Regions from separate parts of the Citrobacter meridianamericanus genome, predicted to be linked through region 3. Evidence: predicted binding sites of a transcription regulator. Region 3 holds the regulator's gene; each other region holds the start of a gene.
What was found. Region 3 encodes CRP, which controls carbon source genes, mostly activating them, when cyclic AMP is high. Its sites were predicted from a motif close to ATGTGANNNNNNTCACAT; they were not measured.
Positions count from the first base shown of each region.

Region 1: a site for CRP is predicted at 2,162-2,179, ahead of serC (3-phosphoserine/phosphohydroxythreonine transaminase). Genes of this name have one in related genera too.
Region 2: a site for CRP is predicted at 2,567-2,584, ahead of garD (galactarate dehydratase). Genes of this name have one in related genera too.

Region 1 is NZ_CP101036.1:3,462,116-3,466,851, reverse strand. Features, by position in the region: gene ycaO (30S ribosomal protein S12 methylthiotransferase accessory factor YcaO) at 1-1,287, opposite strand, end outside; gene NMD08_RS17065 (DUF421 domain-containing protein) at 1,424-2,116, shown strand; gene serC (3-phosphoserine/phosphohydroxythreonine transaminase) at 2,329-3,417, shown strand; gene aroA (3-phosphoshikimate 1-carboxyvinyltransferase) at 3,486-4,736, shown strand, end outside.
Region 2 is NZ_CP101036.1:624,434-629,169, reverse strand. Features, by position in the region: gene garR (2-hydroxy-3-oxopropionate reductase) at 1-149, opposite strand, end outside; gene garL (2-dehydro-3-deoxyglucarate aldolase) at 180-950, opposite strand; gene garP (galactarate/glucarate/glycerate transporter GarP) at 966-2,300, opposite strand; gene garD (galactarate dehydratase) at 2,703-4,274, shown strand; gene NMD08_RS03030 (sugar kinase) at 4,323-4,736, opposite strand, start outside.
Region 3 is NZ_CP101036.1:420,130-424,865, forward strand. Features, by position in the region: gene NMD08_RS01920 (aspartate aminotransferase family protein) at 1-396, shown strand, start outside; gene NMD08_RS01925 (YccS/YhfK family putative transporter) at 439-2,526, opposite strand; gene crp (cAMP-activated global transcriptional regulator CRP) at 2,578-3,210, opposite strand; gene NMD08_RS01935 (OsmC family protein) at 3,517-3,924, shown strand; gene NMD08_RS01940 (phosphoribulokinase) at 4,018-4,736, opposite strand, start outside.

The DNA.
Region 1 (4,736 bases), 2.3 Mb from region 3:
GTTGAGATAGTCTTCTTTATCCCATTCACTTCCCGGCAGAGAGAGGATGGTGTCACGCAGATGGGCGCCCATGGCGTTGTTGGCTAACCACAGATCTTCAGACGGGTAGATGTCAGACATTCCCGGAACAATAATGCGGCAGGCGTAAACGCTCAGATGCTCATAGTCGGCGATATACACTTCTTTATCTTCAGCATTGAAGATAGCCATTAGGGTGGCGAACTCTTCTTCCGTGGTGCCAGAGAAATTCCAGTCAACGAACGGATAGTCGGCATCCTGCTTGAACAGATCCCATGAAATCAGACCGCTGGAATCAATGAAGTGGGTTTCAAGGTTAGTGTGTTCAGCCACTTCTTCGTCGTCAAAAGTCGGTGGGGTGAAGACATCAAGGTCTTTCAGACCACGGCCCTGCAACAGTTCAGTGACGGTACGCTCCAGTGCTACGCCGAAATCCGGGTGCGCGCCGAAGGAGGCAAAGCAGGTACCGTTCGCCGGGTTGAACAGGACAACGCAAATCACCGGATACTTGCCGCCCAGCGAGCCATCGTAGGCGAAAATTGGGAAACCTTCCGCTTCCAGTTTGGCGATGGACTCCACCACAGCCGGATAGCGCGCCATGACTTCGGCCGGGATTTCCGGCAGGCTGATGCTTTCCGCAATAATGCGGTTCTTCACATGACGCTCAAAGACTTCAGACAGGCCCTGAACGCGAGCTTCGTTTCGCGTGTTACCCGCAGACATGCCGTTAGAAACATACAGGTTGCCGATAATATTCATCGGTATATAGACGGTCTGGTTATCAGACTGGCGGGTAAACGGCAGACCGCAGACGCCACGTTCTTCATTACCGGACTGTAGATCGATAAGCATGCTGCCAGTCAGTTCGTTTTCTGGATCGTAAAACGCTCGCAGTCGTGCATCCAGCAGACCTTCTGGTACATCGTCGTTTTCAGTCAGCGGGAACCATTTTTCGTTCGGGTAATGCACGAACGGACCGTTGGCGATGGTTTCACCCAGCCAGAAATCCGCAAAGAAGTAGTTAGTCGACAGACGCTCAAAGTATTCGCCCAACGCGGAAGCCAGTGCCGCTTTTTTTGTCGCGCCTTTCCCGTTGGTAAAGCACAACGCGCATTCTTTGTCGCGAATATGTACAGACCAGACGTTAGGGACGGGATTCAACCACGAGGCTTCCTCAATTTGAAAACCAAGGTCGAGCAATTTTTGCTGGAAGCGAGCGATGGAGTCTTCCAGAGCGGCATCTTTGCCGGGGATAAATGTTTGCGTCATGAAAATCACTTTTGTCGTACGGAAAGCGCGCAATGATACGGGTTTTCAATGAACGGCGCTATCGTCGCCGGATTCCAGGCGTAAATAAAAGCATTAGCTATGCTTTCTTACAGCCAACCACGTTTAGAGCATATTAATGAAAGCATTCGATTTACACCGTATGGCGCTTGATAAAGTGCCGATGGATTTTCTGGGCGAAGTTGCTTTGCGCAGCCTCTATACCTTTATATTGGTTTTTCTGTTTTTAAAAATCACCGGACGTCGCGGCGTACGTCAGATGTCGCTTTTTGAAGTCCTGATCATCCTTACGCTGGGTTCCGCAGCGGGAGACGTGGCGTTTTATGATGATGTTCCAATGCTGCCGGTGCTGGTGGTCTTTATTACCCTTGCAGTGCTGTACCGGTTGGTAATGTGGTTGATGGCACACAGCGAAAAAATGGAGGATTTGCTGGAGGGGAAGCCTGTTGTGATCATTGAAGATGGTGAGCTGGCATGGTCAAAGCTCAATAGCGCCAATATGACGGAATTCGAGTTCTTTATGGAATTGCGTTTGAACGGCGTAGAGCAATTAGGACAGGTGAAACTGGCCATTCTGGAAACGAACGGGCAAATCAGCGTCTATTTCTATGCCAATGAAGATGTAAAGCCGGGACTCAGTATTCTGCCAAAACGCTGTACGCAACGCTTTAAGATAATGCCTGAAGCTGGGGACTATGCCTGCATACGTTGCAGTGAAGTGGTGCAAATGAATGCCGGCGATCATCAATTATGCCCGCGCTGTGCAAATCCAGAATGGTCGAAGGCCAGTCGGGCAAAACGGGTTACCTGACAGCGAAAATCTCGGTTTTTACCCGTCAATCCGATAGATTCTGTTGTGTGACCAACGACACATTTTTACCCTGGTCATTTTTACCCATTGCGGCGCGTGTCACTGAATGATAAAACCGATATCCACAGGAATAACTTATACCAATATCTGTCACCGGATTATCGTCAATGACAGGATGTTGATTGGACAACAACACAACGTGGTGAGGGGAAATGGCTCAGGTCTTCAATTTTAGTTCAGGTCCGGCAATGCTACCGGCAGAAGTACTTAAACTGGCTCAACAGGATCTTCGCGACTGGAACGGTCTTGGCACGTCGGTGATGGAAATTAGCCACCGTGGCAAAGAATTCATTCAAGTCGCAGAGGAAGCAGAGCAGGATTTTCGCGATCTTCTCAGTATCCCCTCCAACTATAAAGTGTTGTTCTGCCATGGCGGTGGCCGTGGGCAATTCGCGGGTATCCCGTTAAATATTCTGGGTGACAAAACCACGGCGGATTACGTGGATGCTGGGTATTGGGCCGCCAGTGCAATTAAAGAAGCGAAGAAGTACTGTACGCCAAACGTTATCGACGCCAAAGTCACCGTTGACGGACTGCGTGCCGTTAAGCCGATGAGTGAATGGCAGCTTTCTGACAATGCGGCGTACTTGCACTATTGCCCGAATGAAACCATCGATGGCATTGCGATCGATGAAACGCCGAATTTTGCCAGCGACGTGGTGGTTACGGCGGATCTGTCCTCGACCATTCTTTCCGCACCGATTGACGTAAGCCGCTATGGCGTAATTTATGCCGGAGCGCAGAAAAACATTGGCCCGGCGGGGCTGACGATTGTCATCGTGCGTGAAGATTTGCTGGGTAAGGCCCATGTGTCTTGCCCGTCAATCCTCGATTATACCGTGCTGAATGACAACGACTCCATGTTTAATACGCCGCCAACTTTTGCCTGGTATCTGTCTGGCCTGGTCTTTAAATGGCTGAAAGAGCAGGGCGGTGTTAACGCGATGGATAAAATTAACCAGCAAAAAGCGGAACTGCTGTATGGCGTAATCGATAACAGCGATTTCTACCGTAATGACGTGGCGAAATCGAACCGTTCTCGCATGAACGTCCCGTTCCAGTTGGCTGATAGCACGCTGGATAAACTCTTCCTGGAAGAGTCTTTCGCTGCGGGCCTGCATGCGCTGAAAGGGCATCGTGTGGTCGGCGGTATGCGCGCGTCCATCTACAATGCAATGCCGCTGGAAGGTGTAAAAGCGCTGACCGATTTCATGGTCGATTTCGAGCGTCGCCGCGGTTAATCAGCTTTATTTTCATCCCCACAGCCAACCTGTGGGGTTTTTATGTCTGTTTTTGAGAGTCGAGTTTCATGGAATCCCTGACGTTACAACCCATTGCGCGGGTGGATGGCACCATCAATCTGCCTGGATCCAAAAGTGTTTCTAACCGCGCTTTGCTGCTGGCTGCATTAGCAAATGGCACCACTGTTCTGACCAACCTGTTGGACAGCGATGATGTCCGCCATATGCTTAATGCTCTGAATGCGTTAGGGATTATCTATACCCTTTCAGCCGATCGCACGCGTTGCGAGATAATCGGTAATGGCGGTGCGCTGCATGCAGAAGGTGCTGTGGAGCTGTTCCTTGGCAATGCCGGAACCGCAATGCGCCCGCTGGCCGCAGCGCTGTGCCTGGGCAACAATGACATCGTGCTCACGGGCGAACCGCGCATGAAAGAGCGCCCGATTGGTCATTTGGTTGATGCGCTACGCCAGGGCGGAGCCAACATTGAATACCTGGAGCAGGAAAACTATCCGCCTTTACGTCTGCGCGGTGGTTTCACCGGAGGACAGGTTGAGGTTGACGGCAGCGTATCCAGCCAGTTCCTCACGGCATTGCTGATGACTGCGCCGCTGGCGCGGCAGGACACGACGATCGTCATTAAAGGCGAGCTGGTATCCAAACCTTACATTGATATCACACTGAACCTGATGAAAACGTTTGGTGTTGAAATTGAGAATCAGAACTACCAGCGCTTTGTCGTGCAGGGTCAGCAGCAGTATCAGTCGCCGGGTGCATATCTGGTTGAAGGTGATGCTTCATCAGCTTCCTATTTTCTCGCGGCAGGCGCTATTAAAGGCGGTACGGTAAAAGTCACCGGGATTGGCCGAAACAGTATGCAGGGTGATATTCGCTTCGCTGATGTACTGGAAAAAATGGGGGCGAAAATCACCTGGGGTGATGACTTTATTGCCTGTACTCACGGTGAGCTGAATGCAGTAGATATGGATATGAACCATATTCCCGATGCGGCGATGACCATTGCCACGGCTGCGTTGTTCGCTAAAGGCACCACGACCTTACGTAATATCTACAACTGGCGCGTCAAAGAGACCGACCGCCTGTTCGCGATGGCGACCGAGTTGCGTAAAGTGGGGGCGACGGTGGAAGAGGGCGAGGACTATATTCGCGTTACACCGCCAGCGACGTTACAGTTTGCAGATATCGCGACCTACAACGATCACCGCATGGCGATGTGTTTCTCGCTGGTGGCGTTGTCTGACACGCCGGTAACCATTCTGGACCCTAAATGTACTGCCAAAACCTTCCCGGATTATTTC
Region 2 (4,736 bases), 200 kb from region 3:
GCGGCGGTTTCTGCACCTGCGGCAATCACTTCCGCAATGGATTCCGGGTTACGGTCAGCAACCACCAGCGAGTAACCTGCCTTGAGGAGGTTTTTACTCATTGGTTTACCCATGATACCGAGGCCAATAAAACCAACTTTCATTGTCATGTTTTTATCTCTCTCTACTGTCGATGGTGGTTATTTCTTAAAAGAATCAGCCAGTTTCTGCGTGGCTGAACGGAACACGCCAAGGTCGCTGCCAACGGCAACAAACGTCGCGCCCCACTCCAGATAACGACGCGCATCTGCCTCTACCGGGGCCAGAATGCCGCTTGGTTTGCCATGTGCTTTCGCGCGGGCAAAAATGTGCTGAATAGCTTTCTGCACATCAGGATGTGATGCATTGCCGAGATGGCCTAACGCCGCAGCCAGATCGCTTGGACCGACGAAGACACCGTCAACGCCTTCGGTCGCCGCGATGGCGTCAACGTTATCGACGCCCTGTTGACTTTCAATCTGCACGATGATGGTGATGTTCTTATTCGACTGCGCAAAGTAGTCAGGTACGGTGCCAAACATATTGGCGCGATGGGAGACGGACACGCCGCGAATACCTTCCGGCGGATAGCGGGTCGACGCCACGGCTTTCACTGCCTCTTCTTCCGTCTCAACGAACGGGATCAGGAAGTTGTAAAACCCAATATCCAGCAAGCGCTTGATAATCACCGGCTCGTTGGTCGGTACGCGCACGACCGGCGCGCTGACGCTGCCTTTCAGCGCCATCAATTGCGGGATAAACGTCGAGATATCGTTCGGCGCGTGTTCGCCGTCCAGCACCAGCCAGTCAAAACCCGCCAGGCCTAAAACTTCGGTACTAATTGGGCTGGCTAATGCAGACCAGCAGCCAATCTGAATCTGTTGCGCCGCGAGGGCCGCTTTAAACTTATTCGGGAAAATCGTGTTATTCATCGCCTATACCTTTGTTTATTTCTGCAATTCCATACGTTTAATGTCACCGACAATAAACAGGTAGCAAACCATTGCCATCAGCGCCGAACACCCTACAAACATCAGCGCAGCATTAAATGAGTGCAGCTCGCTCACCAGATAACCAATCACCAGCGGGGTGACGATAGAGGCTACGTTGCCAAATACGTTAAATACCCCACCGCACAGACCGACGATTTCTTTCGGCGCGGTATCGGAAATCACCGGCCAACCCAGCGCGCCGAAGCCTTTGCCGAAGAACGCAAGCGCCATCAGCGCAACCACCAGAGTGGTGTTATCGGTGTAGTTACACAGAATAATGGTCGACGCGAGCAACATTCCGAGCACAATCGGCAGCTTACGTGCCAGAGTGATGCTGAAGCCACGTTTAATCAGATAATCAGAGAACACACCGCCGAGCACGCCCCCGGCAAATCCGCACAGCGCAGGAATCGACGCCACCAGCCCCACTTTCAGGATCGACATGCCTTTTTCCTGTACCAGGTAAATCGGGAACCAGGTGAGGAAAAACCAGGTAATGGTGTTAATAAAATACTGACCAAAGAACACGCCAAGCATCATACGATTTGTCAGCAACTGCTTGATATAATGCAGTTTAGGGCCACCTGATTTCACATCACCGGGCTTTTTATGGTCCATATCCACTACCGCACCGTTTTCAGAGATAAACTTCAGCTCTTCTTGCGACATACGCGGGTGATCGGTTGGGTTATGGATAAACTTTACCCACAGGCCAGTGAGCACAAAACCGATAACGCCCATCACGGTAAAGACGTGCTCCCAGCCCCAGGCAAAGGTCAGCCAGCCCAGCAGCGGCGAAAACAGCGCCAGGGAGAAATATTGTGCGGAGTTAAAAATCGCGGATGCCGTACCGCGCTCTTTCGTCGGGAACCAGGCCGCCACAATACGGGCGTTCGCCGGGAAGGACGGCGCTTCCGAGAAGCCCAGCATAAAGCGCATGATGAACATTGAAATACCCGCCCAGGCCAGCGGGAACATGTCTACAAAACCCTGCAGAAAGGTAAACAGCGACCAGAAGAACAGACTGTAGGTGTAGACTTTCTTCGAACCGAACTTATCCAGCAGCCAACCGCCAGGGATTTGCATCAACAGGTAAGCCCAACCGAAGGCGGAGAAAATGTAACCCATTGAGATGGCACTGAGCTGCAACTCTTTCGCCACTTCCGTGCCGGCAATAGACAGCGTCGCACGGTCCGCATAGTTAACGGCGGTAACAATAAATATGATTAGTAATATTAAGTAACGGGTGTGCGTACCTTTCTTTTTCTCGACAACTGTATCCAGTATCATTCTAATTACCTCGGGTACATAAAGTTTTTATTATTATTTGGCAAATATCCCTGATGATAAATTACCGATAATAAAAACGTATAATTATTTATCAGACGCTATAAAACCGTGATTTAGTATAATCAGCAGCCCAACGTTAATCATTGTGCAAGCGCTCATTAAACACGAGTTATTAAAATAATGTTTTGGGCATATGCACACATGCATGGGCGCTAATCCACACATTTACGTATTGCTACCCCTGGTGGGACGGCCTTGCTGAGTTTAAGTGATCATTGTCACATTCTTCGCGATAAACTCCTGGCATTCTTATTTCACGATACCGAATCTTTATTACTGATAATGAGATTCAAAATATAAATATCTACACTATTATCACCACTTGTTGGAGAATACTGGACAATGGCCGACATCGAAATTAGACAAGAATCGCCAACGGCGTTTTATATTAAAGTTCACGACACAGATAATGTGGCGATTATTGTCAATGACAATGGTCTGAAAGCCGGGACACGTTTTCCGGACGGACTGGAGCTAATTGAACATATTCCCCAGGGTCATAAAGTGGCGCTCGTGGATATTCCAGTTCACGGCGAAATCGTGCGTTATGGCGAAGTGATAGGCTATGCCGTTCGCGATATCCCCCGTGGCAGCTGGATTGATGAATCAATGGTTGAGCTGCCCAAGGCCCCGCCGCTGAAGACGCTGCCGCTGGCAACCAAAGTGCCTGAGCCTCTGCCGCCTCTCGAGGGTTATACCTTCGAAGGCTACCGCAATGCTGACGGTAACGTTGGCACCAAGAATCTGCTCGGCATCTCCACCAGCGTGCACTGCGTAGCGGGCGTGGTGGACTATGTAGTGAAAATCATTGAGCGCGACCTGCTGCCCAAATATCCGAATGTCGACGGCGTAGTCGGGCTCAATCATCTGTACGGCTGCGGCGTGGCGATTAACGCTCCAGCCGCCATCGTGCCCATTCGAACTATTCACAATATTGCGCTAAACCCGAACTTTGGCGGTGAGGTAATGGTCATTGGCCTCGGCTGTGAAAAACTGCAGCCAGAGCGCCTGCTGGAAGGCACGCACGATGTAAAAAGCATTCCGGTCGACAGCGCCAGCATCGTCAGCCTGCAGGATGAAAAACACGTCGGCTTTCAATCGATGGTTGCCGATATTTTGCAGGTGGCCGAACGCCATCTGGCAAAGCTCAATCAGCGCCAGCGTGAAACCTGCCCGGCATCAGAACTGGTGGTCGGCATGCAGTGCGGCGGCAGCGATGCGTTTTCCGGCGTAACGGCCAACCCGGCTGTAGGCTATGCCTCCGACCTGTTAGTACGCTGTGGCGCCACCGTGATGTTCTCTGAAGTTACCGAAGTACGCGATGCCATCCACCTTCTGACTCCACGTGCGATTAACGAAGATGTGGGTAAACGCCTGCTCGAGGAGATGGCCTGGTACGACAACTACCTGGACATGGGCAAAACGGACCGCAGCGCTAACCCTTCCCCAGGTAACAAGAAAGGTGGTCTGGCAAACGTGGTGGAAAAAGCGCTGGGTTCTATTGCGAAGTCGGGCAAGAGCGCGATTGTCGAAGTCTTGTCGCCGGGCCAGCGTCCAACCAAACGTGGCCTGATTTACGCTGCCACCCCCGCCAGCGATTTTGTCTGCGGTACGCAACAGGTTGCTTCCGGGATCACAGTACAAGTCTTTACCACCGGTCGCGGTACACCGTATGGCCTGATGGCCGTGCCGGTGATAAAAATGGCGACGCGTACCGAGTTGGCCAATCGTTGGTTTGACCTGATGGATATCAACGCAGGCACCATCGCCACCGGAGAAGAAACGATTGAAGATGTGGGTCTGAAACTGTTCGAGTTTATTCTCGACGTCGCCAGCGGACGTAAGAAAACATTCTCAGATCAGTGGGGACTGCATAACCAGCTGGCGGTGTTTAACCCGGCGCCAGTGACCTGATTATTCCAATCAGTGAAATACCAGACGATGTCAGCGTCATCTGGTATTTCACCCCATCAGCGCCTTGATCTGCGCTAACGTTGACGTACCTTCCATTGGCCCACGCGTCGATATCGCCAATGAGCCTGCCGCATTGGCATGAGCCAGCGCATCCGGAATCGAGTATCCTGCAAGAAACAGGCTGACAAATGTTGCGCCAAAGCAATCACCAGCACCAGTGGGATCGACAACGTCAACCGGATAGCCGGTGACGTGATGCTGCTCCTGCGTAGAATAATAGCTGGCACCGCGAGGACCGCGTTTAATCACAATATGTTTAATTCCCCGAGCAAGCAGGTTTTCGACAATCTGCAGCTCATCGCGTGATTTGCTCAAACCAAAGTAGTCCAGTTCACCATCACTTGGCAGGAAGAAATCGGCGTAATCCAGGATGTATTCAAAAGCCTGTGACATCTCGCGAAT
Region 3 (4,736 bases):
GCGTTCCACGTGGGCTCGCATGGTTCCACTTACGGCGGTAATCCGCTGGCCTGTGCGGTTGCGGGAGCTGCGTTTGATATCATCAACACGCCGGAAGTGCTGGAAGGTATTCAGGCCAAACGCCAGGCATTTGTTCAACATTTGCAGAAGATTGACCAACAGTTCGACATTTTTAGCGACATTCGCGGGATGGGATTGCTGATCGGCGCCGAACTGAAGCCGCAGTTTAAAGGCCGGGCGCGTGATTTCTTGTACGCCGCGGCGAATGAAGGCGTGATGGTACTGAACGCCGGACCGGACGTGATGCGTTTCGCGCCGTCGCTGGTGGTGGAGCAGGCCGATATTGATGAAGGGATGCAGCGCTTCGCGCAGGCCGTTGCGAAAGTGGTGGCTTGACGATCTTAGGCCGGATAATCGTAGCGCATCTGGCAGTAGAGCTTAACCCTTCATATCTCGCAACCGGCGGCTCAGCCAGATCCCGTGATGCGGTCGCTGACGCCATGCTACCGACGAAATGGTATGCATGGTGTTCAGATGCCCTAATATCCGCTGTAGATGCTGCTCAAGGGTACTTAAAGGCCCGTGGGACAGCATCTCTGGCGCCTCGAGAATATTTACATCGCCGGAGCTTCCAGGGCCGTCATATTCCAGCCGTTGCTGACAGCGCTGGATCGCAATTTCACAGGACTCCAGATACCGCTGCGCCAAATCCGGCGTCAGCATCGTATGTTCCCTTGCCAGCGTGGTCATCGCGTTGATGTGTTCGACGATGAACTGGCTATGCGTAACCCACAGTTTCATGTCCGCCAGATAGTGCGAGTTGAATCCTGGCTCCTGCATCGCCTGGTTAAGTGAGTTGAACAACGTGTTATGCGCCTGGTTGACCCGCATGCGTTGATACGCCAGCGGTGTGGCCTGCGGATCGTTGCTAAGGATCAGGCGGATGGCTTCCTGATCGGCTTCTAACGCATCGTGGGCGTTTTTACGCAGCAGGCCGCTCTGCCACTGCGGCCATAGCCAGAGCATCCCGCCAAAGGCGATTAGGCAACCAGTGACCGTATCGATAAACCGCGGCACGATAAACTGTTCCCCGTTCAGTGTCAGCAACTGCAGGGTGTATACCGCGGTGACCGTAAAGCCGACGGTAGCCCAGCCGTAGTTTTTACGGATGGTCAGATAACTCACCAGGGTTATCAGCAGCATGCCTGCCAGCGTGTAACTCTCCTGAATATGAAAGTGCAGTGTGACGCCAGCGATCACCAGGCCAACGAGCGTCCCTACTGAACGGTGTAAAATACGTACCCGGGTCGCCCCGTAGCCATTTTGCGTGACGAACAGGATTGTCATCAAAATCCAGTAGGGTTTTGGCAGATGTAAAGCGCTGCCCATCAGGCTGGCAATGCTCAACATTACGCTGATGCGTCCGGCATTACGCAGCGCTGGGGATTTCAACGACATATAGCTTTTCAGTGCGGGGATAAGCGGCAACCGACGCTGCTTGTCAGCCATTAAATCCCGGGCATACAGTGGGCGCTGGGTGCGTAGCACTCGGGCAATACGGCTGAAGTGCCAGTAACAAAATTGTCCTACCGGATTGTCCGGATGTTGGTTGGCAATTTTCTCCAGCGTGCCAATTTGTTTATCCATTGAAAAACGTGTTGGCAAGCGGTGATACAAAATGTCATCGGCCAGAACGCGAAGGCGTTCGGCGACGGTGCGCGCGTTCCAGCGGATCACCTGTTCGGCGTGGCTACGTTCTACCAGCTTTTGCACCTCTTCCGGCTGGTGGAGGCTGACGGAAATATGTTCCTGTAAATCGAGCGCCTCCTGAAAGGCACGTAGCAGGCGCTTATAATCGTTGTTGCGATGTGCCGACAGCATATGCATTTGCTGATAGCACTGGGTAATCAAATCTACCGCTTTTTGTTGGCGCACAAGCAGGGGGGGTAGCGCTTTTTCCGGATCGGCATGCTGAGTCAGGAGGCTGTATTTGGCCTCACAGTAATCGGCTAATTCACGATACAACAAGCTGAGCGACTCACGCAGCGGCTGCTCACGCCACATCCAGAACCAGAACCAGTTGAACAGGCCGTACCACAATGTACCCAACGCGTAGATCAGCAGTGGCTCCCAGACGGGCATGTTCCCGGCCAGGCTGAGCGTGAAAATTGCCGCGATAAGCGAGGCAGGTAGTAGTCGTGCATGCAGAGGGCCTAATTCAGCGGTTACACCAAGAATCAGCGTCAGGCCAGTGAGGATCAGCGGCAGCGGTATAGTCTGTGCCAGCAGTATCTGCATGATCAGACTGCATCCGGCAAACAAAGACGCACCAATCACTAAGCGTTTGAAAAAGCGCTTATGCGGGGTATCAAGACCGGCAATATTGCAGCAGGCAGGGACGAGGGAGAAGAGGAGCCCCAGATGAAGCTGCCCGATGATCAGACCGACGGCCACAGGTAAACATAGCACCAGCGTCTGTCGTAGTGCGTAGTTGATCTCAGGGTGATATATCAGTCTTCGCCACATCGGTGCAAACAAAAGTGGCGCATTACGGGGTAACGCGCCACTTCGATGGGGTTAACGTGTGCCGTAGACGACGATGGTCTTACCGTGTGCGGAGATCAGATTCTGATCTTCCAGCATCTTCAGAATACGACCAACGGTCTCACGGGAACAGCCAACGATCTGGCCGATTTCCTGGCGGGTGATTTTAATCTGCATGCCGTCCGGGTGGGTCATCGCGTCAGGCTGTTTCGCCAGATTCAGCAGAGTCTGCGCGATACGACCGGTAACGTCGAGGAAGGCAAGGTTGCCAACTTTTTCAGACGTGACCTGCAGACGGCGAGCCATCTGAGAGGACAGGCGCATCAGAATATCTGGATTGACCTGGATTAATTGGCGAAATTTTTTGTACGAAATTTCAGCGACTTCACATGCAGTTTTAGCACGGACCCAGGCGCTGCGTTCCTGACCTTCTTCGAAGAGGCCTAATTCACCAATAAAATCGCCCTGATTCAGATAAGAAAGGATCATTTCTTTCCCTTCTTCATCTTTGATCAGCACTGCCACTGAGCCTTTAACGATGTAGTACAACGTTTCCGCTTTTTCACCCTGGTGAATCAGCGTGCTCTTCGATGGGTACTTATGAATATGGCAATGAGACAAGAACCATTCGAGAGTCGGGTCTGTTTGCGGTTTGCCAAGCACCATGCGCGGTTATCCTCTGTTATAAGCTGTCTCCAGAGCCAAAATACTACCTGCCTCTGGGTTTGCAAAAATGTGCTTCCCGCTACCTGGGAAGGGGGCTGTCAATACGTGCGACGGCCTGTAATGTGATGTCCTCTGCATACATGCAGTACGTCAATGTATTACTGTAGCATCCTGACTGTTTTAGCATAGCTTTCGCCGTGTGTCTCCTGGTGTCTCGCTTCAGCATGACGCAGGTCGCCTTCCGTTGCGAGATTTGTTGTGTGCGCGTAATCTGTCAGGAAAATTGATGCATCGGAGTAATAAAATATGCAAGCACGTGTTAAGTGGGTTGAAGGGTTAACCTTCCTCGGTGAGTCCGCCTCTGGCCACCAGATTTTGATGGACGGTAACTCCGGTGATAAAGCGCCGAGCCCGATGGAAATGGTCTTAATGGCTGCGGGCGGTTGCAGCGCAATTGATGTGGTGTCGATCCTGCAAAAGGGTCGTCAGGATGTGACCAACTGCGAAGTGAAGCTGACCTCCGAGCGTCGTGATGAAGCGCCACGCCTGTTTACCCACATCAACCTGCATTTCGTTGTAACGGGTAACGATCTGAAAGATGCGTCCGTCGCTCGCGCGGTCGATCTTTCGGCGGAAAAATATTGCTCCGTGGCGCTGATGCTGGAAAAGGCGGTGAACATTACCCACTCCTATGAAGTGGTTGCCGCTTCGTGATGTTATGCCTGATGGCGTTACACTTATCAGGCCTACAGGATTTAAACGCGTAGGCCGGATAAAGCATTAGCCGCCATCCGGCAAAAAAACACCTTACTCTATCTTTTTACCTTCCATCAGTCGCTGGACTAGCGGCAGCATAATCAATTCCATCGCCAGACCCATTTTCCCGCCCGGAACAACCAATGTATTGATATGAGAAATGAATGAGCCCTGCAGCATGGCCAGTAGCCATGGGAAATCGATCCCTTCCAGATTACGAAAATGAATCACGACAAAGCTTTCATCGAGTGACGGAATACTCTTGGCGGCAAAGGGGTTAGAGGTATCGACGGTGGGTACGCGCTGAAAGTTAATGTGCGTACGGGAAAACTGCGGCGTGATGTAATTGATATAATCGTCCATTGAACGCACCACCGAGTCCATCACCGCTTCACGCGAGTGTCCACGCTCGCTGGTATCGCGGGTCAGCTTCTGGATCCACTCCAGGTTCACGATCGGCACCACACCAACCAACAGATCGACATGCCGGGCCACATTTTGCTGCGGGGTGACAACGCCGCCGTGAAGTCCCTCATAGAACAGGACATCCGTCGGTTCAGGCAGCGGCTGCCAGGGCGTAAATGTCCCCGGAACCTGATTCCACGGTACGGCCTCATCGTAGGTGTGCAGATATTTACGCGACTGACCTTTGCCCGTCTGACCGTATTCAATGAAGGTTTGCTCCAGCAGACCGAAGTCGTTAGCTTCGGGGCCGAAATAGCTGATATGCCGCCCGGCATCGCGCGCTTTGCGAATCGCCATGTCCATTT